3 regions of the Tessaracoccus sp. MC1756 genome follow, and region 2 is predicted to be linked to each of the others. Evidence: predicted binding sites of a transcription regulator. Region 2 holds the regulator's gene; each other region holds the start of a gene.

Region 1 (9,569 bases), on a different contig from region 2:
CACGCCGCGGAGGTAGGCGTGCATGATGCCGGGCTCCAGCGCCACGGCCTCGCCGGGTTGCAGTGTGAAGCGGTTCATCAGGAGCGCGGCGAGGATGCCGGGGTCACCGGGGAAGTGCTCGTCGAGTTCGACGGCGGTGCGGGCGAACTCGCCCAGCGCGCCCGGGGCCTCGAGGAGGTTCACGGCTGCCGCGAGCACCACATCGACCAGGTGCCGCCGCTCGTCGAGCGAGAGGACGTCCAGGAAGACCTCCTGCAGGGCAGGGGCGGCGGCGCGGTCGCGCAGCGGGCCGATGACGGAGGCCAGTTCGTCGGCGACACCGAGGGCCTCGAACAGGCCGGCCGTCTCCAGCGGGTCGCGGAAGCCGAGGAGGCCCTCGAACGGGGTGAGTGCGACGATCGCCTCGGGCTTGGGCCAGTCGTCCTTGAAGGACCGGGTGGGCTCCGACGGGTGGAGCCCCAACAGCGATTCGCGGGCGTAGCCGACTTCGGCCTGCTGCCGCGAGGGATGCGCCTGCAGGCTCAGCGGGGTGGAGGCGGCAAGGATCTTCATGAGATAGGGGAGCCTGTCGCCGAACTCGGCGCGGGCGGCGGCGCCCACCACCTCCGGGTTCTCCTGGACGTGGGTGGCCAACGCCATCCCGTCGTCGAGGAAGGCGTGGCCCCCCGGATGCGTGCCCAGCCAGTACTCGGCCCATGGCCGGTCGTCGGGCTCGCGGCGGAGGATCCCCGGGATGGCCGTGTGGCTGCCCCAGGCGAAGTGCTGGACATGGCCGGTGAGTCGGCGCATCGGGGATCGGCTCCTAGGGACGTGGTGTGCGGGCAGAGGCGACTCTACCTTCGGACTGGGACCAGTGTTGCCGCAGTTGAATGACACAGGTGTCGTTTGCAGCTAAACTGACCGTCATGTCCGAGGCCCTCATGCACACGCCGGTCGACCTGACCGAACGCGAAGCCGCCATCCTCGACTTCGAGGACAGCTGGTTCACGTCCGCGGTGCCGAAGGAACAGGCGATCATGGAGAGCTTCTCCCTGTCGTCGGCCCGCTACTACCAGCAACTCAACGCCCTGATCGACACCCCGCGCGCGCTGGCCTACCGGCCGCTGCTCGTGAAGCGTCTGCGCCGCATGCGGAGCCAGCGTCAGGCTGCGCGCTCGGCGCGCCGCCTCCACGCCTGATCCGTCACCTACGGAACCTCAGCGCCGCCAGGCCCTCACGCAGCGGGCGTTTTGTGCCCACGCGGTAGCCGCCCTTGAGCAGGTCCGCCTGTACCTCGAAGTGATTGGCCGTGGCCCTGTCCCCGGAGCGGAGCATGGACCAGGCCACCGCAATCACGTAGAGCGGGATGAACGGCAACCCCAGGCAGTAGGCGTACTGCCACGCATGCGCCTCCTCATGGGCGAGCAGGTCAGGGATTCGCCCCTCGACCTCGCCCACCGTCTTGCCGGGAACCAGCACGACGTCGCCCACCGTCATCGCGCTGGCGTTGACCAGCGGCAGCTTCACCTGCTCGAACACGATCAGGTGGCCCTGACGGCGGGGCCGGCCACGGCCGGCAAGGCCCAGGACCAGCCCCAGTGGGGTGGACAGATTGAGCGCGTTGGCGACGTTCCTGAGGGTCCGCGGCGTGTCCATGGGCTCACTCTAGTGAACCGATGCCCCAGAAGCTTTGCACTCCCTTGGGGAGAGTGCTAATAATGGGGTTAGCACTCTCACGTTTGAGTGCTACCGAATTGCGGTGAGGCCCGGAAGGGCCGTCCGTCGCGGGCACCAGCAGTTCAACCTGACATCTGAAGACACCCGGGGCTAGCCGCCCCATCGACGGGAGGACTCCCGAACACCATGGCAAAGCTGATTGAATTCAATGAGGCCGCACGACGCGACCTTGAGCGCGGCATGAACACCCTTGCGGACGCCGTCAAGGTCACCCTCGGCCCCAAGGGCCGCAACGTCGTCCTGGAGAAGAAGTGGGGCGCCCCCACGATCACCAACGATGGTGTGTCCATCGCCAAGGAGATCGAGCTCGAGGATCCCTTCGAGCGGATCGGCGCCGAACTCGTCAAGGAGGTCGCCAAGAAGACCGACGACGTCGCCGGCGACGGCACCACCACCGCCACCGTGCTGGCACAGGCGATGGTCCGTGAGGGCCTGCGCAACGTGTCGGCCGGCGCGAACCCCGTTGGCCTGAAGAAGGGCATCGAGACCGCCGTCGCGGCGATCGTAGAGAAGCTCGGCGAACTCGCCATCGACGTTGAGACCAAGGAGCAGATCGCCGCCACCGCGTCGATCTCCGCTGCTGACCCCACCGTCGGCGAGATCATCGCCGAGGCGATGGACAAGGTCGGCAAGGAAGGCGTCATCACCGTCGAGGAGTCGAACACGTTCGGCCTCGACCTCGAGATGACCGAGGGCATGCGCTTCGACAAGGGCTACATCTCGCCCTACTTCGTCACGGACGCCGAGCGCATGGAAGCCACGCTGGATGACCCGTACATCCTGCTGGCCAACTCCAAGATCTCGTCGCTGAAGGACCTCCTGCCCGTGCTGGAGAAGGTCATGCAGTCCGGCAAGCCGCTGCTCGTCATCGCCGAGGACGTCGAGGGTGAGGCCCTGGCCGGCCTCATCGTCAACAAGATCCGCGGCACGTTCAAGTCGATCGCCGTCAAGGCGCCCGGCTTCGGCGACCGCCGCAAGGCCATGCTGACCGACATCGCCATCCTGACCGGTGCCCAGGTCGTCTCCGAGGAGGTCGGCCTGTCGCTCGACACCGTCTCCCTGGACCTCCTCGGCCAGGCGCGCTCCGTGCTCGTCACCAAGGACGAGTGCACCATCATCGAAGGCGCCGGCGACTCCGAGCAGATCGAAGGCCGGGTGGCCCAGATCCGTCGCGAGATCGAGAACTCGGATTCCGAGTACGACCGTGAGAAGCTCCAGGAGCGTCTGGCCAAGCTGGCCGGCGGCGTCGCCGTCATCAAGGTCGGCGCGGCCACCGAGGTCGAGTTGAAGGAGCGCAAGCACCGCATTGAGGACGCTGTCCGCAACGCGAAGGCTGCGGTCGAAGAGGGCATCGTCCCCGGCGGTGGCGTCGCGCTGCTGCAGGCCTCGAAGCTCGCTTCGGTCGAGGGCCTGACGGGCGACGAGGCCATCGGCGCCCAGATCGTGTTCGCCGCTGCTTCGGCTCCGCTGAAGCAGATCGCCTTCAACGCCGGCCTCGAGGGCGGCGTCGTGGCGGAGAAGGTCGGCTCGCTCCCCGCGGGCGAGGGCCTCAACGCCGCCACCGGCGAGTACCAGAACATGGTCGAGGCCGGCATCATCGACCCGGCCAAGGTCACCCGCTCGGCGCTGCAGAACGCCGCGTCGATCGCCGCGCTGTTCCTCACCACCGAGGCAGTCATCGCGGACAAGCCGGAGAAGGCCCCCGCGGGCGCTCCCGGCATGGACGAGATGGGCGGCATGGGCGGCTTCTGATCGCCTGAGACCCAGAGGGCGGCCCCACTTCGGTGGGGCCGCCCTTCTGCGTTCCCGGGGACTGGTCAGGGGCTGTGGGGGAGGGATTTCCCAACCCTAGGGGTATTGATCTGCCTCGAGACTAATGCCATGATGGGCGGACTTGAACGATCAAACGTGCAATGACGAAGGAGTCACGATGTCGCGTTCAGCGTCTTCCCGATTGCTCTCGGGTTTCGCTCTCACAGCCCTGGTCTGCACATCAGGCGTTGTCACAGCAATTTCGCCGCCCGCCCCTGCGGCCGCCGCCACGACAGCCGTGACACTGGTGGGCGATCTCCAGTCAGAACTCGGGTGCGCGGGCGACTGGGACCCAGGTTGTGCCGTCACCGGCCTCACCGATGCCGACGGCGACGGCCTCTGGACGGGCGATTTCACTGTCCCCGCAGGCAACTACGAATTCAAGATCGCGATCAACAACGCGTGGGATGAGGCCTACGGCCTCGACGGGGGCAACTACCCCCTGCGCCTCGCTGCGGACACGGCGGTCACGGTGAGCTTCGAGGACGGCTCCAACAAGGTCTCCCTCGGCATCGCCGACCTGCCGGACGGCTACCAGGAGTCCGACGCGGCGCTCGTCGCTGCGCCTTTCCGTGACCCGGGCGCCGGCAACAACTTCTACTTCGTCATGACGGACCGTTTCGAGAACGGCGACACCGGCAACGACGCCTGCATCGCCACCGGGCCCGCCGCCGACGGCGTGCTCCCCGTCGACTGCAGCGGCACCGACCGCCTGGTGACCGGCTTCGACCCCACCGACAAGGCGTTCTTCAACGGCGGCGACATCCAGGGCCTCCGCGACAGGCTGGATTACATCGACGGCCTCGGGATGAGCGCCATCTGGCTCACGCCGTCGTTCGTGAACCGTCCGGTGCAGGGCGTCGGCGCTGACGCGTCGGCCGGCTACCACGGGTACTGGATCACCGACTTCACGCAGATCGACCCGCACTTCGGCACCAACGCCGAACTGGACGCCTTCATCGACGAAGCGCACGCCCGGGGCATCAAGGTGTACTTCGACATCATCGCCAACCACACCGCCGACGTGATCCACTACGCCGGCCACGAGGGCACCAACCCGCCCTACGTCACCAAGGCGGCCAGCCCGTACAAGGACATCAACGGGGCGGAGTTCGACCCCGCCGCCTACGCACCGGGCACCGCGGCCATGCCGCTGATGCACCCCGACGAGCGCTCGTTCCCCTACGACCCGGAGATCCCGGCGGGCATGGAGGACGCGAAGTTCCCGGCGTGGCTCAATGACCCGACGCTTTACCACAACCGCGGTTTCGACCCCGCCTGGCCGGCCGGTGAACCTGCCCGCTACATGGACTTCGGCGACCTCGACGACCTCATGACCGAGAACCAGATCGTCGTCGACGGCATGACCGCCATCTACCAGGCCTGGACCGACCTCGGCATCGACGGCTTCCGCATCGACACCGCCAAGCACGTCGACTTCGTCTTCTGGCAGGAGTTCACCAAGTCCATCCAGGACCATGCCAAGGACGACTTCTTCATGTTCGGCGAGGTCTACGACGCCGACGCGCGCCTGCTGTCGCCGTACGTCCGCAACTCCGACATGAACTCCGTGCTGGACTTCGCCTACCAGTCCAGCGCCCTGGGCTACGCCAAGGGATTCACGGCGCAGGGCCTGTCCGGCCTCTTCTCGGCCGACGACTACTACACGACCGCGACCTCGTCGTCGTCCAGCCTCCCCACCTTCCTCGGCAACCACGACATGGGCCGCGTCGGCTTCCTCCTGGGTGACTCCGCGGACCGGCAGCAGAGATCCGAACTGGCGCACGAACTGATGTTCCTGACGCGCGGCCAGCCGGTGGTCTACTACGGCGACGAGCAGGGCTTCGTGGGCGACGGCGGAGACAAGGACGCCCGCGAGTCGATGTTCGCCTCGCAGGTGCCCAGCTACCTCGACAACTCCCTGATCGACGGTTCGTCCGCCGGCAGTGGGGCCCATTTCGGTACCGACGGAGTGCTCTACGACGACATCGCGGGTTTGGCCGCACTGCGCCTCGCGCACCCGGCGCTCTCCACCGGTGCGCAGACGGAGCTCTACGCCGAATCCGGCGCCGGCGTCTACGCCGCCGCCCGCGTCGACCGCACCGAGAAGGTCGAGTACCTTGTGGCCGTCAACAACGCCACGACGCCCCAGACCGTCGACTTCGCCACCCTGACGCCCGGCGCCACCTACGCGCCGCTCTACGGCGCCACCACGGGCGTGACCAACGTCGACGGCTCGGTCACCCTGACCGTTCCAGCGCTGAGCGCCGTCGTCTACAAGGCCGGTGCCCCGGTCGCGCCCGCTGGCGACGCCCAGCGGATCGCCGTCACCTCCGGCGCTCCCACCGACGGCCTGGTGCCGCTCATGGCGGACATCGCCGACGACCGCTGGGCGGAGACCTCCTTCGCCTACCGCGTGGCCGGCTCCAGCAGCTACACCCCGCTCGGCACCGCTGAGACCGACCAGCCGCGCGTCTTCGGCGACTTCGGTGCGCATCTTCCCGGCACCGTCCTCGAGGTGCGGGCGGTGAGCACCGACGCCAGCGGCGCGCGGGTCGCCGCCTCGACCACAGTCGTCGTCGGCACCGACCTGGGCGAGGCCGCCCCCGACGCCGGTGAGATCGACTGGTCCACCGCCGTCACCGTCCCCGGCAACCACAACGCTGCGATGGGCTGCTCCGGAGATTGGAAGCCCGACTGCGCAGAGGCGCTGCTCACGCTGGATCCGGTGAGCGGGCTCTACACGGGCACGTTCTCGCTGCCGGCCGGCAGCTACGAGTACAAGGTCGCGGTGGGCGGCTCCTGGGACGTCAACTACGGCGTGGGCGGCGTGCCGGGCGGGGGTAACTCGCTGTACACGCTGACCGAAGCAACCGAGGTGACGTTCTTCTACGACCCCGTGACGCACCTGTTCTTCAACACCGCCCAGAGCCCCATCGTCACCCTCCCCGGCAGCTTCAACGCCGCAGCGGGGTGTCCGGGGGACTGGCAGCCTGAGTGCCTCGCGACGCTCATGTTCCCGACGGGAGACGGCAACTACACCTGGTCCACCACCTCCCTCCCGGCCGGCAGCTACGAGGTGAAGGTCGCCCACGGTCAGTCGTGGGACGAGAACTACGGGGTCGGCGGCGTTCCCAACGCCGGGAACTACTCCTTCACCACGGCGGCGAACAAGCTTGTGTCGTTCGCCTACAACATCGACAGCCACCTGCTCGAGATCACCGTCGAGGATCCGCCGCTGGCCGGCACCGATCAGCTGCTCGGCCACTGGATCGACCAGCAGACCGTCGCCTGGCCGGCGACCGTCGCCGCTGGTGACCCGGCCACCCGCACCTGGGAACTCTGGACCGACGCGGACGGCGGGCTGGCGCTCGTCGACGGGGTCGTCACCAGCAGCACCGGGACGCCCGCGGTCAAGCTCGGCGACCTCACCTACGACGCTGCCGGCCTCACCGCGGCTCAACTCGAGGTCCGCGGCCACCTGCGCGGCTTCCTCGCGCTGAAGCTCGACGCCGACCGCGCCGCCGTCGAGGAAGCACTGAAGGGCGACCTCGCCGTCATCCAGCGCAACGCCGACGGGCTGCCCGAGGCATTCACCGGGCTGCAGATCCCGGGCGTGCTCGACGACCTGTACGCCTCCGACGCCCGCACCGGCGAACTCGGCGTGACGTTCGCCGCAGGCGTGGCGTCGCTCAGCCTCTGGGCGCCGACGGCCACCGACGTCGACCTGCTCCTCTTCGCCGACTCCACCGGCTCCGGCGAACCCACCCGCGTGCCGATGGCCGAGCAGGCCGACGGCACCTGGACGCTCACCGGGGAAGCAGGCTGGAAGAACCGTGCGTACCAGTTCGACGTGGGCGTCTTCGTCCCGTCACTGGACCGCATCGAGCGCAACGTGGTCACGGATCCGTACTCCATCGGCCTCACCCTCAACTCCACCCACTCGGTGCTCGTCGACCTCGACGACCCGGCCTGGGCGCCGGAGATCTGGACGGGCAACGAGGCGCCGGTGATCGACCAGTTCGTCGACCGCACCATCTACGAGCTGCACATCCGCGACTTCTCCATCACGGACGAAACCGTCCCCGAGGAGCTGCGCGGCACCTACGAGGCGTTCGCGCTGGAGGACAGCGACGGCGTGGCCGCCCTCACCGAACTGGCCGAGGCCGGCATGAACACCGTCCACCTCCTGCCCAGCTTCGACATCGCCACCATCGAGGAGGACCGCACCCAGCAGGTCGAACCGGTCGTCCCCGACGCCGGCCCGGCCTCGACGGAGCAGCAGGCCGCCGTGACCGCCGTGGCAGACCAGGACGCGTTCAACTGGGGCTACGACCCGTTCCACTACTCGACGCCGGAGGGCTCCTACGCCTCCGACGCGAACCAGATCGGCGGGAAGCGGACCTCCGCCTTCCGCGAGATGGTGGGTGGCCTGCACGGCATGGGCCTCCAGGTCGTGCTGGACGAGGTCTACAACCACACTGCGCAATCCGGGCAGGCCGACAAGTCGGTGCTCGACCAGGTCGTGCCGGGGTACTACCACCGGCTCAGCCTGACCGGCAGCGTCGAGAAGTCCACCTGCTGTGAGAACGTGGCAACCGAACACGCCATGGCCGAGCAGCTGATGGTCGACTCCGTGGTCACCTGGGCCCGCGACTACCACGTCGACGGTTTCCGCTTCGACCTCATGGGCCACCACTCCCGCGCCAACATGGAGGCCGTCCGCGCGGCTCTCGATGAACTCACCGTCCAAGCCGACGGTGTCGACGGCAGCAGCATGTACCTCTACGGCGAAGGTTGGGACTTCGGCGAGGTGGCGGGCAACGCCCGCTTCCACCAGGCCACGCAGGGGCAGTTGGACGGCACCGGCATCGGGGCGTTCAACGACCGGCTGCGCGACGCCGTCCACGGTGGTGGGCCCTTCGACGAGAACAAGTCCGAGTTCCAAGGCTTTGGCACCGGCCTCCTCACCGACCCGAACGGTGTGAGCACCCGGAGCGCCGACGAGCAGCGGGCGGACCTGAGGCACCGCCAGGACCTCATCCGCCTCGGCATGGCCGGCAACCTGGCCGACTTCTCGTTCGAGACGTCGGCGGGCACCGTCCAGAAGGGCAGCGAACTGGACTACAACGGCCAGCCGGCCGGCTACGCCACGCAGCCGTCCGAGTCGGTCAACTACGTCGACGCCCACGACAACGAGACGCTGTTCGACCTGGGCGTCTGGAAGCTGCCCACGGATTCGACGATGGACACGCGGGTGCGGATGAACACGCTCTCGTTGGCCACCGTCGCGCTCGGCCAGTCCCCGTCGTTCTGGCACGCGGGCACAGATCTGCTGCGCTCGAAGTCCATGGACCGCGACTCCTACAACTCCGGCGACCACTTCAACGCGCTCGACTGGTCCATGCAGTCGAACAACTTCGGCGTGGGCCTGCCTCCGGAGGAGAAGAACGGTGCGAAGTGGGACGCGATGCGGCCGCTCCTGGAGGACCCGGCCAACACGCCGTCCCCAGGCGACATCGCCACCTCGCGCACCCGTGCGCTCGAGCTGCTGAAGTTGCGCTCCACCTACCCGCTTCTCACGCTGGGCACGGCTGAGGACATCGCGCAGAAGGTCACGTTCCCCAACGCGGGCGCCGACCAGACGCCGGGCCTCATCCTGATGCGCATCGACGACACCGTCGGCACGGACGTGGACGATGCGGTGGACGGGCTCCTCGTGGCGTTCAACGCCACTCCGGAGGCCATCTCGGAACAGGTCGACGGCATGGCCGGCGTGGAAATGGCGCTCTCGCCCGTCCTCACCGACGGACCCGACGCCGACGCCACGCTGGGCACCACCTCCTGGACCTCGTCCACCGGCACGCTGACGATCCCGGCCCGTTCGGTCGTCGTCCTCGTGCAGGACCAGGAGCAGGCACCCAGCACCCCGCCGACGAAGCCCACCCCGCCAGTGCCGGCACCGCCCACCACGAAGCCCCCGACGACGCCTCCCGGCCCGCCGGCCTTCGTGCGCAGCGCTCCTTACACCCTGCCGGGGC
Region 2 (9,569 bases):
TTGCCGATGACGAAGCTCCACCCGGCCAGGTAACCGGGCCACTCCCCCAGCCGCTCACGCCCATAGACGTAGGTGCCCCCGGCGGCCGGATACTGGGCGGCCAGTTGCGCCGACGAGGTGGCGTTGGCCCAGGCGACCACCGAAGCGATCACCAGGGAGACGAGGAGCAGGTCACCGGCCGCAGCGGCTGCGGGTGACCAGACGACGAAGACGCCGGCGCCCACCATTGAGGCGACCCCGATGGCGATCGCATCCCACAGCCCCAGGCTGCGGCTCAACTCGGACCGGGCGTGAGGCCGGGTGGACATCGCTTCTCCTGCGGGTTCGGGAACGGGACGTCGGGCCCCAGCCTCTCAGGAGCGTCCGGGCCGTGCCAATTCCCAGGCGGCGATGATCCGGTCGTTGAGCCCGAACATGACGGCCTTCTCCTCCGGCTCCGCGTGGTCGTGGCCCAGGAGGTGCAGCAGGCCGTGGATGAGCAGGTACTCCGCCTCCGCGTCAGGCTCGCGCCCGTTGTCTGCAGCTTGGCGCGCCGTCACCTGGGGGCACAGCACGATGTCGCCGAGCAGGCCCAGCGGCGGCTCCTCGTCTTCATTCGGCGCCCGGAGCTCGTCCATGGGGAAGCTCATCACGTCAGTGGGGCCTGGGAGGTCCATGAACCGCTCGTGGTACTGCGCCATCGTCTCCTCATCGACGAGGACGATCGACAGGTCCGCCTGCGGATGGATCCGCAGTTTGTCGAGCGCGAAGCGAGCCAGTTCGATCAGGCCCAGTTCGTCGGCCTCGACGCCGGATTCGTTGTTCAGGTCGATCACTGTGCGCGCCTCCGTTCCGTGGCCAGGCTCTCGAACTGGTCGTAGGCCGCCACGATCCGGCCGACGAGCTTGTGGCGGACGACGTCGCGGTTGGTCAACGTGCAGAACTCGATGTCCTCCACCCCATCCAGGACGTGCTGGACCCCGCGGAGGCCGCTCTTGATGCCGCCGGGCAGGTCCACCTGGGTGATGTCTCCGGTGACGACGATCTTCGAGTTGAAGCCGAGCCTGGTGAGGAACATCTTCATCTGTTCCATCGACGTGTTCTGGGCCTCGTCGAGGATGATGAACGCGTCGTTGAGCGTGCGGCCGCGCATGTAGGCAAGCGGGGCGACCTCGACGGTGCCGGAGGTCAGCAGCTTGGGCACCGATTCGGCGTCCACCATGTCGTGGAGCGCGTCATAGAGCGGCCGCAGGTACGGATCGATCTTGTCGTTCAGGGTTCCGGGGAGGAAGCCCAGCCGTTCGCCGGCCTCGATGGCCGGGCGGGTCAGGATGATGCGGCTGACCTCTTTGGCCTGCAGCGCCTGCACGGCCTTCGCCATGGCGAGGTAGGTCTTGCCGGTGCCGGCGGGCCCGATACCGAACACGACGGTGTGCTGGTCGATGGCGTCCACGTACCGCTTCTGGTTGAGCGTCTTGGGACGGACGGTGCGGCCACGCGAGGAGATGATGTTCTGGGTGAGCACCTCCGAGGCCGTGGCGTTGGGTTCGTCCGCCATCTGGAGGACCCGTTCGACGGTCTCCGACGTGAGGCCCTGCCCGGTGCGGAGGATGGTGACGAGTTCGGTGATGACGTCAGCGGCCTGCGCCACGTCGACTGCCTTGCCCGACAGGGTCACCTGCCCACCCCGCACATGCAGGTCTGCGGCCAGGTTCTCCTCAAGGATCCGCAGGTACTCGTCGCGCGGGCCGAGGAGGTTGACCATGTCGATCGACGGGGGCACCCCGACGTTACGCACGGCATGCTGCTGGTCGAGAGAGTTGTTGTTCAGGGCAGTTCCTTGATCGGTGGGTGCATGGGCTGGTCAGCGCCGATGCATCAGTCTACGTCCAAGGATGCGTCATCCTCGTCGTCGTCGGAGATGATGTGCATCGCAGCCTCTTCGGCGCTGGCGGCACCTCCGCTGAAGCCGACGTCGACACCGAGCGTCTCGCTGCCGCCGGGCCCCTGGACCCGCATCAGCCGGCCGGCGCGTTCGCCGCCCACTTCGCGCGGCTCGTCGGTGGGGTTCCAGTGCGCGTCCTGCTCCGGCGTCCTGTCCGGCAACTCCTGCTTCACCCGCATGTCGATGGTCTCGCCCTGCCGCATCTCTTCGGCGGTGTTGCCGAAGCCCATGGCGGGCGACCAGTCGTCAGGCGTGATGTAACCCTCATCCAGAACGTCGTCGACCCCGCGATAGATCAAGGAGTCGTCCGGCTGGAGTTGGTCCAGCTGCACTGATTCTTCAGGAACCGTCTCGGTGATGTCGTCCATGTACTGAGTTTGCCACCAGCGGGCGGGTAGCGGGCACAAACGCGCGGGCGATATATAGTTCCCGGGTGCCGACCAGCCTTGAGGAACAGAGGATGAGTGCAAAGTTTGCGACCCCTCAGCGCGGCGTCTACGACATCGTCGTGGCCCTGTTCTGTGCGCTTCTGCTGATCTCCAACGTGTCCGCGGTCAAGCTCATCCAGTTCGGCCCGGACGTGGAGGTCTTCGGCTTCCCCATCCTGCCGATCATCACCGACGGGGGCGCGTTCCTGTTTCCCCTCACGTACGTGATCGGCGACGTGCTGGCCGAGGTCTACGGCATGCGGGGGGCCAAGCGGGCGATCTTGATCGGCTTCTCCGTCTCCATCCTGGCGTCGCTGACCTTCCTGGTCGTCGGCGCCGCTCCCCCGGCCGCGGACTGGGGCAACCAGGCGGCGTTCGAGGCGGTGCTGGGCTTCGTGCCGAGGATCGTGTTGGCCTCGGCCCTGGGCTACCTCGCCGGGCAGTTGCTCAACGCCTGGGTGCTGGTGAAGCTCAAGCAGCGCACCCGCGAGGGGGGCCTGTGGGCCAGGCTCCTGGGCTCCACTGTGGTGGGCGAGGCGGCAGACACCATCATCTTCTGCACCGTGGCCTTCGCCGGCATCATCACGGGCGGCACCCTGTTGAACTACATCCTGGTGGGCTACGTCTACAAGGTGCTGGTCGAGGTGGTGTTCCTACCGGTGACGTACCAGGTGATCAAGCTCGTGAAGCGCCACGAACCCTCCTACGGCAACGTCGCATGACCGTTCCGACGGTGTCGACGGCCGCTGTAGAACCTGCCCAGGAACTCGTCGCGGAAGGCGTGGAACGAGCCGTCCTTCAACGTCTGGCGCATCGTGTCGACCAACCGCACGGTGAACCGTTCGTTGTGGATGGTGGCCAGCGTCGAGGCCAGCATCTCCTTGGCCTTGAACAGGTGGTGGAGGTAGGCCCGGGTGTAATGCGTGCAGGTGTAGCAGTCGCAGCCGTCCTCCAGGGGGATGAAGGAGCGACGGTGGGCCGCGGTATTGACGTTGTAGCGCCCGTCAGCGGTGTAGATGGCCGCGTTGCGGGCCACGCGTGACGGGTTGACGCAGTCGAACGTGTCGGCCCCCATCTCGACGGCGGCGAAGAGGTCGTCCGGCTCGGAAATGCCCAGCAGGTGGCGGGGCTTGCCTTCCGGGAGTTCCTCGACCATCCAGCCGATGATCTGCCCCAGGTTCTCCTTCTCGAGCGCCCCACCCAGGCCGAAGCCGTCGAAGCTGTGGCCGTCGATCTCCAGGGCTGCCAGGCCCTGGGCGGCCCGACGCCGGAGGTCCTCGTACTGGGCGCCCTGGATGACGCCGAACAGCGCCTGATAAGGCTTGTCGGCGCGCTCCCTGGTCAGCCGCGCGTGTTCCGCCAGGCAGCGCACCGCCCAGGCGTGCGTGCGCTGCACGGAATCCTCCTGGTAGCCGCGGGTGTTCATCAACGTGGTCAACTCGTCGAAGGCGAACATGATGTCGGCGCCCAACTCGTGCTGAATGCGCATCGAGGTCTCCGGGGTGAACCGGTGCATGGTGCCGTTGAGGTGCGACTTGAACGTCACGCCGTCGTCGTCGACGTGGGCGCGGCGCTCCTTGCCCTCGGCGATGACGTCGTCGTCGACCATTCCCTTGGTGTCCATGGCCAGCACCTTCTTGAAGCCGGCGCCCAGGCTCATCACCTGGAACCCGCCGGAATCCGTGAAGATCGGCCCCGGCCAGTTCATGAACCTGCCGAGGCCACCGGCCTCGTCGACGATGTCGGAGCCCGGCTGGAGGTACAGGTGGTAGGCGTTGGCCAGCACGGCCTGCGCACCGGTGGCGGCGACGGACTCTGGGAGGACCGCCTTCACCGTGGCCTTGGTACCGACGGCGATGAAGGCCGGGGTCTCGATGGGGCCGTGCGGAGTGTGAATGACGCCCGCCCTCCCCGGGGCACCCTCCAGGCGGTGGGTGACGTCGAACGAGAAGCAACTCATCGGCGCGCCAGCACGTCGAGCTGGCCCAGCGCGACCGCAGCGGCGGTCGAGGTGCGCAGCACCCCGTCGCTGATCAGCACCGCCTGCGCACCGGCGCCGACGAAGGCGTCCAGCTCCTCTGGTGAGATGCCGCCCTCCGGACCGACGATGACGAGGCAGATGCCATCGTCAGGAAGTTCGACCTGGGCGATGTGCAACTCGGCGTCCTCGTGCAACACGAGGGCCAGGTCCGCCTGGCGGATCGCCTCGACGACCTGTGCGGTGGAGGCCGCCTCGACCACCGGCACGGCGAAGCGGCGCGACTGCTTGGCTGCCTCGCGCGCCGTCGCCCGACACCGCTCGAGCGCCTTGGTTCCCCGGTCGCCCTGCCACCGCACGATGGACCGCGACGCCTGCCACGCCAGGATGCGCCGGGTGCCCAGCTCGGTGGCCATCTGGACCGCGAGGTCGCTGCGGTCCCCCTTGGCCAGCGCCTGGACGACGCCCCACCGCAGGGCGGGAGGCTCGTCGTCGAAGACTTCGGTCACCTCGACCGTGAGCTCACGCTTCGCGGCGTCGATGACCGTGCCCCGCAATCCGAGTCCTTCGCCGTTGGCGAGGATCACGCTCTCCCCTGTCAGGATCCGCTTCACGCTGACGGCGTGGTGGGCCTCATCGCCGGTGACGACGACGCGCTGACCGGGCCGGACGGTGTCGTCGAAGGCGGCGAGGAAGAGGGGATCTGTCACGAGAACCACTCGCTCAGCTTGCCGAAGACACCCGCTTTGCCGGGCTTGGCGGTGACCGCCTCCGCACGGAGCTCGTCGCGGGCTTCGGCGAGCTGGCGCATCAGTTCGCGCTGGTGGTCATCGAGCTTGGTGGGGGTCTGCACCAGCAGGGTCACGCCCAGGTCTCCCCGGCCACCGCCCCGCAGTCGCGGCACGCCTCGGCCCTTCAGCGCGATCCTGGTGCCGGACTGCGTGCCGGACGGCACCTCGAGCGAGACCGTGCGATCCTCGACGTCGGACTTGTCCCACTCCGCCTCGAGCGTGGTGACGGCGACGGTGGTGCCCAGTGCAGCGGCGGTCATGGGGAGCTTGACGACCATCTCGAGGTTGTCGCCGTCGCGGCGGAAGCTCTCGTGGCTGTTGACGGCCAGCTCGACGTAGAGATCGCCGGCGGGGCCACCGCCCGGGCCGACCTCGCCCTGGCCCTCGAGGTGGATGCGGATGCCCGTGGAGACACCGGCGGGGATCTTCACCTGGAGGGTGCGGGTGGTACGCACGCGGCCCTCACCGGAGCACTCACCGCAGGGGCGCGGGATGATCGTGCCGTAGCCACGGCACGTCGGGCACGCCTGCGAGGTGCGGATATCCCCGAGGAAGCTGCGCTGGATCTGGGTGATGTCGCCGTTGCCGTTGCAGGTGGAGCAGGTCACCGGCTCAGAGCCGGGCTCGCCGCCGGAGCCGGTGCACTTCGGGCAGACGACGGCGGTGGCGACCTTCACCGGCTTGGTCACTCCGAACACTGCCTCGTGCAGCTCCAGGGAGACGCGCACCAGCGCGTCCTGACCCTGCCGCACGCGGGAACGCGGCCCGCGGCTGCCGGCCTGGCCGAACATGGCGTCGACGAGGTTGGTGAAGTCGAAGCCCCCGGCGAACCCGCCGCCGAACCCCGAGAAGCCCGCCCCGGCCGCACCCGCCATGGGGTCACCGCCTCGGTCGAAGACCGCCCGCTTGTTCGGGTCGCTCAGCACCTCGTAGGCCTCGCTGAGTTCCTTGAACTTCTCAGCGGCCTCGGCGTCCTCGTGGGCGACGTCGGGGTGGACCTTCATGGCACGACGGCGGTAGGCCTTCTTGATGCCTTCAGGGGTTGCGTCGCGTTCGACACCGAGGATGGCGTAGTAATCCTTGCTCATATTTCTTGCGTTCAGCCTTCGTTGAGGAATCTGCTCACGTAACGAGCCACGGCGCGCACCGCGGCGATGGTGGACGGGTAGTCCATCCGGGTGGGTCCGACGACGCCGAGGCTCGCCCGGAAATCGGCACCGTATCCGGAGGCCACCAGTGATGTCGACTGGAACCCCTGGGCGGTGTTCTCCTGGCCGATGCGAACGGTGACGTCATCGCCGCCCGCCTCACCGAGGAGACGCATGAGGACGACCTGCTCCTCGAGGGCCTCCAACAGGGGGCGCATGTTGGTCTCGAAGGCGGCGCCGGCCAGGTTCGGGACGCCGGCCACCACCACCTGCGAAGCGGGTTCGGCAGCGATGGTTTCCAGCACCGTCGCGACGACCGGGGCAGAGAACGCCCGGTCCTCCGGTGCGATGGTGTCGAGCACCCGCACCAGGGCGTCGGCGGCATCCGCAGCGGCCCGGCCCACCGTCGCGGAGGCCAACTTCTGCCGCAGCCCGTGCAGACGCGCCTCATCCAGCGCCGGAGCATCGATGACGCTCTGGTCGACACGCCCCGAGGACTGCACGACGATCACCATCAGACGTTCGGCGGTCAGAGAGACCAGTTCGATGTGCCGGATGACGTCGTGCTGCGCCACGGGGTACTGCACGATGGCGACCTGCCGGGTGAGTTGGGCCAGGAGGCGGACGGTGCGCATCACGAGGTCGTCGACGTCGACGGTGCCGTTCATGAACGTGGTGATGGCGGTGCGTTCCGCCCCCGACAACGGCTTGATGCGCGCGAGTTTGTCGACGAAGAGCCGGTAACCCTTGTCTGTGGGGATCCGGCCGGCGCTGGTGTGGGGCTGTGTGATGTAGCCCTCCTCCTCCAACGCCGCCATGTCGTTGCGGACGGTGGCTGCCGAGACGTCGAGCTTGTGCCGCTCCACGAGGGCCTTCGAGCCGACCGGCTCACGACTGGCCACGTAGTCGGTCACGATGGCCTTCAGGACTTCGAGCTTGCGGTCGTCGAACTTGCGGTCGTCTATCACGTCACCTCCACACTTGGTGCAGCCTACTCATTGGCACTCTCGTTTACCGAGTGCCAGTGTACCGCCCCTACGATGGGCATCATGACACTCGACTGGACCCCCGTGACCGACCGCGTCTTCATGACCACCGTGGAACCCCACCGGGTCAACGTCGGGCTGATCGTCGGCGAGACCGGGGCGATGCTGATCGACACCGGCAACTCGCCCGAGCAGGGTGCGGAGATCCTGGCCTCGGCCACCGCGCTGGCCGGCGTTCCCGTGACGCACGTCCTGCTGACCCACGATCACCACGACCATGTCAACGGCCTGGCTGGCATGGGGAACGAGGTCACCTCGATCGCGCACGAGAAACTCACGGCGGTCCCGGTCTCCCGCACGTTCTCGATGGCGCTGGCGGTGGATCTCGGCAACCTGCGGGTGGAGGCGCTGCACTTCGGGGAGGGCCACACCGACAACGACGTGCTGGTCTTCCTGCCCGGCGAGAACGTCGTCTTCGCGGGCGACCTCCTGGAGGAGGGCTCGGACCCTCAGATCGACGACCGCGGTTCGCTGAGCAACTGGCCCACCGTGCTCGACGGTGTCCTGGGCGCCGCCAACGCCACGACGCGGTTCGTGCCCGGCCATGGCGCTGTTGTCGACCGCGACTACGCGTTCATCCAGCGCGCCGAGATCGGCATGCTCTACGGCCAGACCGAGATGCTGATCCACCAGGGCACGAAGTTGGAGGACGCTGCGGCGGCCACGGAGTGGCCCTTCACCGCCGAAACGCTCGCCGTGGCCCTGCCGAAGGCCTATGCCGAGCTGAGGGCCAAGGGCGTCGTGCCGAAGCGACACCTGCCCCTGATCTGAGCGAGCCTCAGATAATGGGCCAGTTCTGCTGGGCCACCATCCAGCTGAGCGTGTCGCCGGCGACCAGCAGGCCGCCGCGCGAGCGTGAAGTGAGGCTGTAATCCATGCCGTCGATCGTGCGGCTGATGCCGCCGTTCTCCACCACCATCAACGACCCCGCGAGGTGGTCCCACGGGTGGAGGCTCGAGTAGAACATGAAGTCGAACGTGCCGTCGAGCACGGCCGGGTAGTCGAAGCAGCACGCGAAGTGGCTGCGCACCACGGGGCTCAGCCTGCCGTCGGCGTCGAAGCCGCGGAGCTTGCGCTTGGACGAGGCGCCCAGTGGCGGGCGGTCATGACGCCGGCGTTCGATTGCGTCGCCGTTGAGCCGTACCCCGGCCCCACGCTCGGCGACATAGGCGCGGCCGGTCTGGGGCTGCCAGATCCAGCCACGGGTGGTGACGCCGCCGCGGACCTCGGCGAGGATGACGCCGTGTTCGGCGCGGCCGTGCACGAAGTTCCGGGTGCCGTCGATGGGGTCGATGATGAAGGCGTGGTCCGCGTTACCCAGCCCCTTGAGGAGCGACGGGTCCGCGAAGACGGCCTCCTCCCCCACGACGACGGCATTCGGGAAGGCCTCTTTCAGCCGCCGGGTGAGGTACACCTCGGATTCGTGGTCCGCGACGGTGACCAGGTCTCCGGGCTTCTTCTCGTTGACGTCGGTGTCGGCCAACAGCCTGAACCGCGGGGTGATGATCTCCGCAGCGGTCTCCTTGAGCAGGCCCAGAATGCCTTCGGTGTCCATGCCGCTTACCTTAGTGGTCTGCCGGGGGTCAGGCGTCGAGGTGGTCCTGCGTGACGAAATCGATGAGGGTCTCCACCTTGGTGTTCAGCTGCGACTCGAGGTCGCGCCAGCTGCTGACCCGGGCCAGGATGGCCTGCCAACCGCGCGCGATGTCGGCCTGATCGGCGTGCGGCAGGTTGAGCGCCTTGAGGGTGCCGAGTTTGAAGTCGACGTCGCGGGGCACCACCGGCCAGGCTTTGCGGCCGATGCGGGCCGGGCGGACCGCCTGCCAGATGTCGATGAACTCGTGCCCCTCGATGAGCACGACGTCGCGGTGGCCGGCGCGGTAGACCTCGGCCGCGATCCGCGACTCCTTCGACCCGGGCACCAGGTGGTCGACCAGCACGCCCAGCCGACGACCCGGTTCGGGCCCGAAGTCCTGCACGATGCGGGGCAGGTCGTCGATACCGCCGAGGTATTCGACGACGACGCCCACGTGCCGGAGGTCCTCGCCCCACACCTTCTCGATGAGTTCCGCGTCGTGGCGTCCCTCGACGTAGATGCGGCTTGGCAGGGCGACCTTGGCCTTGACGGGCTCCTGGCTCGTGCGGGAACCGGAGGCCGTGTACTTCGGCTTGACCGGCCCGCCCCGCAGCGGAGCCCGGAGCGCGACGGGCTCGCCCTCCAGCAAGAAGCCGGGCCCGAACGGGGCGGAGCGCC
Region 3 (9,569 bases), on a different contig from region 2:
CATAGGTGAGCCCCAGCACGCCGAACGGCGCGGGCACCCCCGATCCAGTCAGTTCCTCGGACACTTGGTCACCCTTCGGTCGCGGCCAGTCGAGGCCTCAGTCTACGCCGCCGCCTGAGGCTGGGCTAACCGGTGGCCGAGCGGCGGACGGCTCCGGAAATGATGAATCCCGCGTAGAAAGGGAGACGCCTGCCCGGTCCAGCCTGTCCTGATCTACGCCCGGGTGAGGTTCAGCCTGTTCGGTCTCCCGGGCGGGTTCTCCTCGCGTCAGGCTTCCGTGTCGCCGAAGAGGAGCGTGTGGGCGAGCCGCAGTGAGGTCCCCACGTGCACTTCGGCGAGCGCCCGCGCCTTCTCCCTGTCCCCCGACACGATGGCCTGGGCGATCTCGAAGTGCTCACCGCAGATCGCGGCCGGGTCGTCGTTCTGCTTGAACAACCAGTTCAGCCGGTTGCGCAGCGGCTCGAGCATCGTGGCCAGGAGCGAGTTGTGCGTCATCTGGACCAGCACCTCGTGGAATTCTGCGTTGTACCGGCGCACCAGGTCACGGTTTCCAGATTTCAGGGCGGACTGTTCCTTCTCGACGACGCGCAGCAGCCGGGCGCGTTCCGCTTCGCTGCCGTGCTTGAGTGCGAGCTCGACCTCCTGCACCTCGAGGGCCTCGCGCAGCTCGAAGATCTCCCGCAGGTCTTCTGGGACCAGTTCGGTGACCACCGCGCCACGGCGGGGCTGCAGGGTGATGAAGCCCTCCGTCAACAGCCCGGCCAGCGCCTCGCGCACCGGGATGCGCGAAATGCCCAGCTCCTCGGAGAGGTCGCGCTCCTTGATCCGGTACCCGGGCTGGTAGGCGCCGGTGGTGATGCGGTCGCGGATGACGTCGCGCGCACGCTCGGCCAGGGAGCGTTGCGTCTGGCCGAGATTGTCGTCGCGCGCGGTGGTCATCGCCCGATTATGGCACTACCGTTTCCGTTGCGCGGTTTGAGGATGAGCGAATAGCGGCAGCTCGAGCGCTGCCTCCCGCCACCCCAGATCTGCCAGCGTCGCCTGGGCGGGGGCAGGGCCGGCCGTGAGGTAGTCGTAGAGGCCCCGTTCCACCGGCTCGTCGAGACGCAGGTGCATCGTGACGACGGACAACCTGTCGTCCGTGGGCATCGTCTCCTGCCGCGCATTGTGCGGGCTCACGGTGCCGAGATACAGGAAGTCGCGACCCTCGGCGTCGTCACGCTTGACGAACAGGTGCAGTTCCACGCTGTGCTCGACGATGCGGCGCACCTCCCGGCTGCCCAGATGCAGCCTGCTGCGGGTGAACCACCGCATCGTGGATTCGTCGAGGAACTCGTCGCCGTAGGCCACTGAGGACTCCACCTCGTCGCCCTTGTGGTAGGTCACGAAGATGGGGCAGGTGCGGGAGAACTCGTCCACCTTGTAGCCGTAGAGCGTGGCCGTCTCGTCGCCGCGGAAGTTGAGCAGCCGACAGGCGTCCTTGCGCGAGTAGCGCCCGCCCGGGCGCAGCGTCTGCGCCCAGCCGTGCCGGTGACGGGCGAGGAAGAGGCCGGTGTCGATGACGTCGGTGGCCTGCGCCCGGAAATCGGTGTTGGCCCATTCGTCGCGGAATTCGGGGCTCAGTTCCAGTCCGCCGTCGCTCTCGACCGCGAGCGGATGGTAGCTGGGCTTCGTCTTCGCCGGGAAGAACCCGAGAGTCAACATGCTGACAGCGCTGCGCACCACCTCGGGCGTGCTGGTGCAGTCTCGTGCGCGCAAGCGCTCGACGATGTCGGCCCCGGTGAGCCGGCCCTCCTCCAGCAGCGCCCGGAGCACCACAAGTTCGTGCGGCCGCTTCCCATTGAGCAGCTCGACCGTGAGCAGATTGAGCAGTCTTGTCTGGCGGGGCGTGGGGCCCTGCACGTTGGCGAACTTGGCCGACAGCCGCCAGTAGTTCTTCTCCTTTGTGCCCAGCACCACCGGATCCGCAGTGTCGAACCGCGCGAAGTCCAGGAGCTTCGGCTCTCCCCCGACCCTGTTGCGCATCTCTGTGTAGGCCTTCTTCAGCGCCACCATCGAATCAAGCTTGACCTGGGCGATGGCCTTGAAGACATGGTCGCGGGCGATGGCGTCGAAGTTGACGCTGGACAGCCCGGCGATCGAGCCGGCCTCCTCGGCCTCGATGAGATTCTGCCGCACCGAATCCTTCGACAGGCTGGAGTCGCCGAACAACGCCACCGGTACCAGGTAGTTGTTGGCGTAGTTGCCGATGAAATCGATGACGACGAGGTAGTCCTTGCCGGCGGCCTTGCGCAGGCCACGGCCCAGTTGCTGGGTGAACACGATGGCCGACTGGGTCTGGCGCAGCATCACCACCTGATTGATGGCAGGGATGTCGATGCCCTCGTTGAAGATGTCGACGGTGAGGAGGTAGTCGAGCTCGCCCCGTTCCAACCGTGCGACCGCGTCCTCTCGGGCCCGGACCGAATCCGTGCCGGACAGGGACATCGTGCGCAGTCTGTGGCCTCGCAGGGTGCGCCCGTTGAGGACCTGGGACAGCTGTCTGGCCTCCTCGTTGCGGGAGCAGAAGATGAGGCCGCGTACCAGGATCCCCGCCTGCCCGTAGCGCTCCACCGCGGCGAGCACGTGGTCGACGCGTTCGCGGTCGACGAGGCGGGCGAGGCTCGTCGTGTCGTCGATGACCTCACCGTCACCGGTGACGTAGTCGGTGACCCCGTAGTAGTGGAAGGGGGCCAGCATGTCGGCCTCCAGCGCCTTCTGCAGCCGGATCTCGTAAGCCACGTTGTAGTGGAACAGCTCGAAGATGTTGAAACCGTCGGTGCGCTCCGGGGTGGCCGTCATGCCAAGGAGGAACGCCGGGCTGAGATGCTCGATGATGCGGCGGTAACTGTGGGCGCCGGCCCGGTGCACCTCGTCGATGAGGACGTAGTCGAACGCGTCCGGGGCGATGTCGCCCAGGGCGTTGGACAGCGACTGGACGGTGGCGAACACGTAGCGGCGATCCACCTCGCGCCGGCCAGCCGCCAACTTGCCGATGTCGCTGGCGGTGGCTCCGAGGACCCGACGGAACTCAGCGATGGCCTTGTCCAGGATCTGTTCCCGGTGCACCACGAACAGCATGCGTTGCGGTTGAGCCGTTCGCACGTCGAGGGCCGCGAGGATGGTCTTGCCGGTGCCGGTGGCGGACACGACGAGGCCGCGCTTCTCCCCCCGGGCCCGCACCAGGTCGATCTCGGCCAACGCCTCCACCTGCATGGAGTTGGCGACGACCATGCCGGCCGCGCCGGCCCCCGCCTCCGGGCTCTGGTGCGGGGCGCTGTGAGCGGCCGGCGGTCGCCAGGACTTGCGGTAGGCCTCCACCCAGGCGCGGGTGAGGGGCACCGCCCGGGCACGCTGCCTGTCGACGGCGGCTTCGAGCTGGTGCACGATGTCACCGTCCGCCAACGCTGAGAAGCGCAGGTTCCACTCGTGGTTGCGCAGCAGGGCTGACTCGGTGAGGTTCGAGCTGCCCACGATGGCCGTCGAGCTGTGCTCCTGACGGAACACATAGCCCTTCGCGTGGAATCCCTCCGAGGCGCCGTCCAGCAGCAACACTTCGATGCGCGGCAGGTTGAGCAGTTCGTCGAAGGCGGCCGGCGAGTTGAAGCCCAGGTACGTCGAGGTGACGATGGTGCCCGCGCCCGGGAAGTCGAGCAGCGCCTGTCTCAGCGCGGCGATCGCGCCCGGCGTGACGAAAGCGACGGAGAACACGAAGCTCTCGGCGCGGCGCAGCTCGTGGCGGATCGTCCGCAGCATGGTGTCTCGGCCTTCGTTCACGATCAGCCGGGGCTGGTGGAGGCGGGGTGAGGTCTGCGTGCGGTCGACGAAACCGAACGTCAGGTCGCGGCCAAAGCCCGCTGTCAGCTCCATTGCCCGCGGGCCGCGAAGATCAGTTCGACGGCCGGGACGTCAGCCGGTGCCCACTCCAGCTCCGTCAGCTCATGGGCCTCCACCCAGCGCAGCTCGGAGTGCTCAGTCGGCGCAGGTTCACCGTCGACGATCCGGCACCAGTAGGTGCTCAGGTCCACGAGCCCGAACGTGTAGTGGTATTCGGTGCGGGTGAGGAAGTCGCCCACCTCGACGGTGCAGCCCAGCTCCTCGTCGATCTCGCGGCGCAGCGTCTCCTGCGGCGTCTCGCCGGGCTCGATCTTCCCACCGGGGAACTCCCAGAGCCCGGGCAGTGACATGGAGTCGCTCCGGCGGGCCGCCAGAATGCGTCCGTCCCGCACCGAAACCGCGCCAACCACAGTGATCCGCTTGCCCACTTCGCCGCCCTCCCAGGTCGGGGACCAGGCTAGCGCCGGCGCCGGCAGCTGGCCAGCTCGACGCCCGGGGAACGCAGAAGGCCCCGCCCGGGCGAACCGGACAGGGCCTTGCAGCGACTGGTGTCAGATCAGGCGTCTTCGTCTTCGCGCTTGTCGACGACGAGGGTTTCCGTGGTGAGCAGCAGCGACGCGATGGACGCGGCGTTGGCCAGCGCGGAGCGCGTGACCTTGACCGGGTCGATCACGCCGTTGGCAACGAGATCCTGGTACTCGCCGATCTTGGCGTTGTAGCCGTGACCGACCTCCATCTCGGCAACCTTGGAGGTGATGACGTAGCCGGCTTCGCCACCGTTCTCCGCGATCCAGCGCAGCGGCTCGGCGAGCGACTTGGCCACGACGTTCACGCCGGCGAGCTCATCGCCTTCGAGGCCGAGGCCGTCAGCGAGCACCGCGCCGGCATGGATGAGGGCGGAGCCGCCACCGGCGACGATGCCCTCCTCGATGGCCGCACGGGTAGCCGAGACGGCGTCCTCAATGCGGTGCTTCTTCTCCTTGAGCTCCACCTCGGTGGCGGCGCCGACCTGGATCACGCACACGCCACCGGCGAGCTTGGCGACCCGCTCCTGCAGCTTCTCGCGGTCCCAGTCGGAATCCGTGCGCTCGATCTCGGCGCGCAGCTGGGCCACGCGCCCGTCGACCTCGGAGGACTCGCCAGCGCCATCGACGATGGTGGTGGCGTCCTTGGTGACGACGACGCGGCGGGCGCGGCCGAGCACCTCGAGGCCAACCTGGTCGAGCTTGAGGCCGACCTCGGGCGCGACGACCTGACCACCCGTGAGGATGGCGATGTCTTCGAGCATGGCCTTGCGGCGGTCACCGAAGGCCGGGGCCTTGACGGCCACGGAGGTGAAGGTGCCGCGGATCTTGTTGACCACGAGGGTCGAGAGCGCTTCGCCGTCGACGTCCTCAGCCACGATGAAGAGCGTGCCCTTGGCGGCGATGACCTTCTCCAGCAGCGGGAGCAGCTCGTTCATCGACGAGATCTTGCCGCTGTTGATCAGGATGTACGGATCATCCAGCACGGCTTCCATGCGGTCCGTGTCGGTGACCATGTACGGCGACAGGTAGCCCTTGTCGAACTGCATGCCCTCGGTGAACTCGAGCTCGGTGCCGAAGGTCTGCGACTCGTCGACGGTGATGACGCCGTCCTTGCCGACCTTGTCGAACGCCTCGGCGATGAGCTCGCCGATCTGCTCGTCACGCGAGGAGATAGTGGCGACCGACGCCATGTCGGCGGTGGTGTCGACCACGCGGGCGTTCTCACGCAGGCGCTCGACGACGGCCTCAACGGCCTTGTCGATGCCGCGCTTGAGGCCGACCGGGTTGATGCCGGCGGTCACGGCGCGCAGGCCGGCGTGGACCATGGCCTGGGCGAGCACGGTGGCGGTGGTGGTGCCGTCACCTGCGACGTCGTTGGTCTTGGTGGCGACCTCCTTGGCCAGCTGGGCGCCGAGATCCTCGTAAGGATCGTCGAGCTCGACCTCCTTGGCGACGGTGACGCCGTCGTTGGTGATGGTCGGGGCGCCCCACTTCTGGTCGAGGACGACGTAGCGGCCCTTGGGGCCGAGCGTCACCTTGACGGTGTTGGCGAGTGCGTCAACACCGCGCTCGAGAGCGCGGCGGGCTTCCTCGTTGAAAGCGAGAATCTTTGCCATGGGTGAAATCAGCCCTTACTTGGAGACGACGGCGAGGATGTCCCGCGCGTTGAGCAGGAGGTATTCGTTGCCGTCGTACTTGACCTCGGTGCCGCCGTACTTCGAGAAGATGACGACGTCGCCCTCAGCGACATCGAGGGGGATGCGGTTGCCCTTGTCATCGATGCGGCCGGGGCCGGTGGCGATGACCTTGCCCTCCTGGGGCTTTTCCTTGGCGGTGTCGGGGATGAAGAGGCCCGACTGGGTCTGCTGGGTGGCCTCGAGGGGCTGGATCAGAATGCGGTCCTCGAGAGGCTTGATCGTGGTTGCCACGTCAAACACCTTCCTTTGTGTCTTCCGGCCGAAACCGGCTGAGATGTCTTCTTCTGTTGGACCCGGGCGTCGTCGCGGTGCCGCCTAGGCAGTTAGCACCCGAGGGTGTCGAGTGCCAGTCCCCAAACTATCGCGGCTTTAGCACTCAATCAAGCCGAGTGCCAAGACCGATGTGCCCGGCACACCCCCTCGCGGAACCCCGGCGCGGACTCTGCCTGAGCTTGGGTCCCGCCGTGAGCAATTGGATGGGGTCATGGCGGCGACACGCCGACAGAAGGCACCAAACGGCCCGCGACCCTATCCAATTGCTCACGGAGTTATCCACAAGCTGCAGAATCGCCCTTCCGTTAGCCCCTCGCGGCGGTGAGCATCGAGTCATGAGCGGTCTGACAGAGTTCCTCCCCGACGGCGTGATGAGCGCCCGACTCGCGCCTGAGCGAGCGCGCTCCCTGAACGCCCATGCCTTCCGGCAGCGACTCGAGCGGGTCTTGCCAGGGGTGTACGCCCTACCCCACGTGGCGTCGTCGCCGGAAGGCAGGCTCAGGGCGGTCGGCGCCTACGGCACGGACCTTGTAGTCACGAGGCACGCGGCTGCAGCACTGACCTGGTGGGAGGACCTGGCACTTCCGGAGACGTGGGAGTTGGCATGCCCGCGACCGATCTCACCCGGGTACGGGATGGCCGTGGAACAACGGGTGATCCCCGTGCAACTCACCACGCGCCTGGCTGGAGCCGCCATCACCGTGCCAGAACTGACCGTGTTGGATCTCATCCCGGACCTCGACGACGCTGTCGTCTACGAGGCGCTGCGTCGGAAGAAGGTGACCATCGGAACACTTCAGCGGGCACTCCGACTGACACCCAAGAGGCGCGGCAACAAGCGCCGCCGCGACATCCTCAAAGCCTGCGAGCAGCAACCCTGGTCCTTCCTCGAGAAGGAAGGACACGGGATCCTGCGTGGACACGACATCACCGGCTGGGTCGCCAACTACCGCATAAGCATCCAGGGGGTCACGTACTACCTCGACGCAGCCTTCCGAAGAGAGAAGGTCGCCGTCGAGTTCGACGGATTTGCCTACCACTCGAGCGCGGAGTCCTTCCATGGGGACCGGGACCGGGACGCCGACCTGGCGAGCATCGGGTGGCTGCCTGTGCACTTCACCGACAAGACGATCGGCCGGGTGGGCACGCTGCTGCCCCAGATCCTCGCGGAGCGGCGCGCACTTCTCAGTCTCGGGTAGGTGGTCGCCGTCCCAGTGCGTGAGCAATTGGATGGGGTCACAGACGCGACACGCCGACAGAAGGCATCAAACAGACCGTGACCCTATCCAATTGCTCACGACAGGCTTCGAGGTGTGCGCCTACCTGGGCATCCTCAAGGACGGTCAGGCGTAGCAGCTGGCCGCCGTCGGGACGGACGCCTGAGCAACCGCGCACCCCGAGTGCTCGCTACCATCGGGCGCATGACAACCGTCCGGACGATCCCCTTGGTGGACCGCAAAGCACGCTTCGCGGTCAACGCCATGTTCTTCACCAACGGCGCGATCGTGGCCAACGTGCTGCCCCGCTACCCCGAGATCAAGGCGGCGCTGGGCCTGGGCAACACTGTCTACGGCTTCGCGGTGGCCGCCATGCCGGTGGGAGCCATCGTGGCCGGCCTGACGGCTGCCTGGTTCATCCGACGGTTCACCTCCGCCCGCGTGGCGACCTACGGCACCATGCTCGCGAGCCTCTTCGTGCTGGCCGCCGGGGTGTCGCCGTCGCTGGCGCTGTTCGCCGGGGCGCTGTTCGCCGTCGGCGCAGCTGACGCCATCATCGACGTGGCCCAGAACGCGCACGGGCTGCGCGTGCAGCGGCGCTACGGCTCGTCGATCATCAACTCGTTCCACGCCTTCTGGTCCATGGGTGCCGTGGCGGGCGGGCTGATGGCCGCAGCCGCGATCGCGCTGCAGCTCCCGCTCGGGGTGCACCTGAGCATCTCAGCGGTGCTCTTCACCGTCGTCGCTGTCGTGGCGCAGCGCAACGCTCTGCCCGGTCACGACGGCGACGAGCGCGCCGTCGCCAACCCCCATGAGGTCGCCGACAAGGTCCGACGCGGCATCAGCCCCCGCATCATCGCGCTGCTGGCCGCTCTGTCGCTGATCTCGATCTCCGGCAGCGTCGTCGAAGACCTCGGCAACTCGTGGGCCACCCTGTACCTCCAGACGCTGGGCGCCCCGGCCGCTCTCGCCGCCTTCGGTTTCGTGTCGCTGGTGGGCGCCCAGTTCGTGGGCCGGATCCTGGGCGATCGCATGGTCGACCACTGGGGTGAGCGCGCCGTCGCCCGCTTCGGCGGCGTGCTGATCGCCGTGGGCATGGGCCTCGCCCTCGCCTGGCCGAGCGTGCCCGGCACGGTGCTGGGCTTCGCCGCGGCCGGCTTCGGCTGCGCCACCTTCGTGCCCGCCGCCATGCACGCCGGAGACAATCTGCCGGGACTGCGGGCCGGCACGGGGCTCACGATCGTCTCGTGGCTGCTTCGCGTGGGCTTCCTGGTGTCGCCGCCCATCGTGGGCGCGGTGGCGGACAACGTCTCACTGCGGATGGGCCTCCTGATCGTCCCGGTGGCAGGCATCTTCGTGGTGTTCCTGTCAGCGGTGCTGCAGGGGCGCAAGCTCGCGCCCTGACCCCCGGGCTACCTGCGCGCCGTGATGGTGTACGTCAACGGCACCAGGAACCGCTGGTGTTCGGGCAGCTCGTACGAGCCACCGTCCGCGGTCAGCGTCATCTGCGGCAAGGCGTCCCACGGGAGGGTCCGTCCCTCGTCCATCCCCGTGATGGTCAGCCCGGCCCCGATGAGGGCGCTGACGATCTCCGAGAGGGAATGCGGCCAGTCATAGGTGCGCACGTTGGTGAGCTTGTCGTCGCTGCCATAGGTGTCCTCGTCGTCCCACACCTCGGAGGTGCCGTCGGCCATGCCGCGGTACCGGACGACGAGTTCGCCGTCGGTGCGTTCGTCGTCCAGGGAGAACATGACGGGGTGCCCGTCGCGGATGTAGAACGTGCCGCCGGGCCGCAGGAGCTTGGCTATGCCGGCCGCCCAGGCGTCGAGGTCGCGGAACCACGTCACGGTGCCGATGGAGGTGTAGATGACGTCGAAGCTGCCCGGCACGTTGTCGCCGGCGTGCTGCACGTCGGTCTCGATGAAGGTGCCCGGAGCGCCGGAGGCGGCGAAGAGCCGACGTGCCGCCTCGAGGCTGGC

Evidence for each region. The regulator HrcA, encoded in region 2, represses chaperone genes, less so after heat shock. The targets are predictions, from matches to a motif close to TTGGCACTCGNNNNNNNCGAGTGCCAA.
Region 1: groL (chaperonin GroEL) is a predicted target of HrcA. The motif match lies at 1,669-1,695, and genes of this name have one in related genera.
Region 3: groES (co-chaperone GroES) is a predicted target of HrcA. The motif match lies at 6,470-6,496, and genes of this name have one in related genera.

Annotation. Positions count from the first base shown of each region.
Region 1 covers NZ_JACJFZ010000002.1:527,205-536,773, reverse strand. Annotated here, with positions in the region: gene manA (mannose-6-phosphate isomerase, class I) at 1-789, opposite strand, end outside; gene H5393_RS07885 (DUF3263 domain-containing protein) at 906-1,178, shown strand; gene H5393_RS07880 (hypothetical protein) at 1,183-1,635, opposite strand; gene groL (chaperonin GroEL) at 1,843-3,468, shown strand; gene pulA (pullulanase-type alpha-1,6-glucosidase) at 3,767-9,569, shown strand, end outside.
Region 2 covers NZ_JACJFZ010000003.1:116,404-125,972, forward strand. Annotated here, with positions in the region: gene H5393_RS09655 (APC family permease) at 1-308, opposite strand, end outside; gene ybeY (rRNA maturation RNase YbeY) at 354-815, opposite strand; gene H5393_RS09665 (PhoH family protein) at 812-1,744, opposite strand; gene H5393_RS09670 (DUF5709 domain-containing protein) at 1,858-2,292, opposite strand; gene H5393_RS09675 (queuosine precursor transporter) at 2,385-3,074, shown strand; gene tgt (tRNA guanosine(34) transglycosylase Tgt) at 3,056-4,312, opposite strand; gene H5393_RS09685 (16S rRNA (uracil(1498)-N(3))-methyltransferase) at 4,309-5,040, opposite strand; gene dnaJ (molecular chaperone DnaJ) at 5,037-6,209, opposite strand; gene hrcA (heat-inducible transcriptional repressor HrcA) at 6,221-7,234, opposite strand; gene H5393_RS09700 (MBL fold metallo-hydrolase) at 7,319-8,086, shown strand; gene H5393_RS09705 (inositol monophosphatase) at 8,094-8,870, opposite strand; partial or broken gene H5393_RS09710 (DUF3097 family protein) at 8,899-9,569, opposite strand, start outside.
Region 3 covers NZ_JACJFZ010000002.1:258,911-268,479, forward strand. Annotated here, with positions in the region: gene guaB (IMP dehydrogenase) at 1-52, opposite strand, end outside; gene H5393_RS06545 (GntR family transcriptional regulator) at 268-939, opposite strand; gene H5393_RS06550 (DUF3427 domain-containing protein) at 955-3,909, opposite strand; gene H5393_RS06555 ((deoxy)nucleoside triphosphate pyrophosphohydrolase) at 3,900-4,304, opposite strand; gene groL (chaperonin GroEL) at 4,433-6,019, opposite strand; gene groES (co-chaperone GroES) at 6,035-6,331, opposite strand; gene H5393_RS06570 (hypothetical protein) at 6,709-7,572, shown strand; gene H5393_RS06575 (MFS transporter) at 7,795-8,994, shown strand; gene H5393_RS06580 (bifunctional 2-polyprenyl-6-hydroxyphenol methylase/3-demethylubiquinol 3-O-methyltransferase UbiG) at 9,003-9,569, opposite strand, start outside.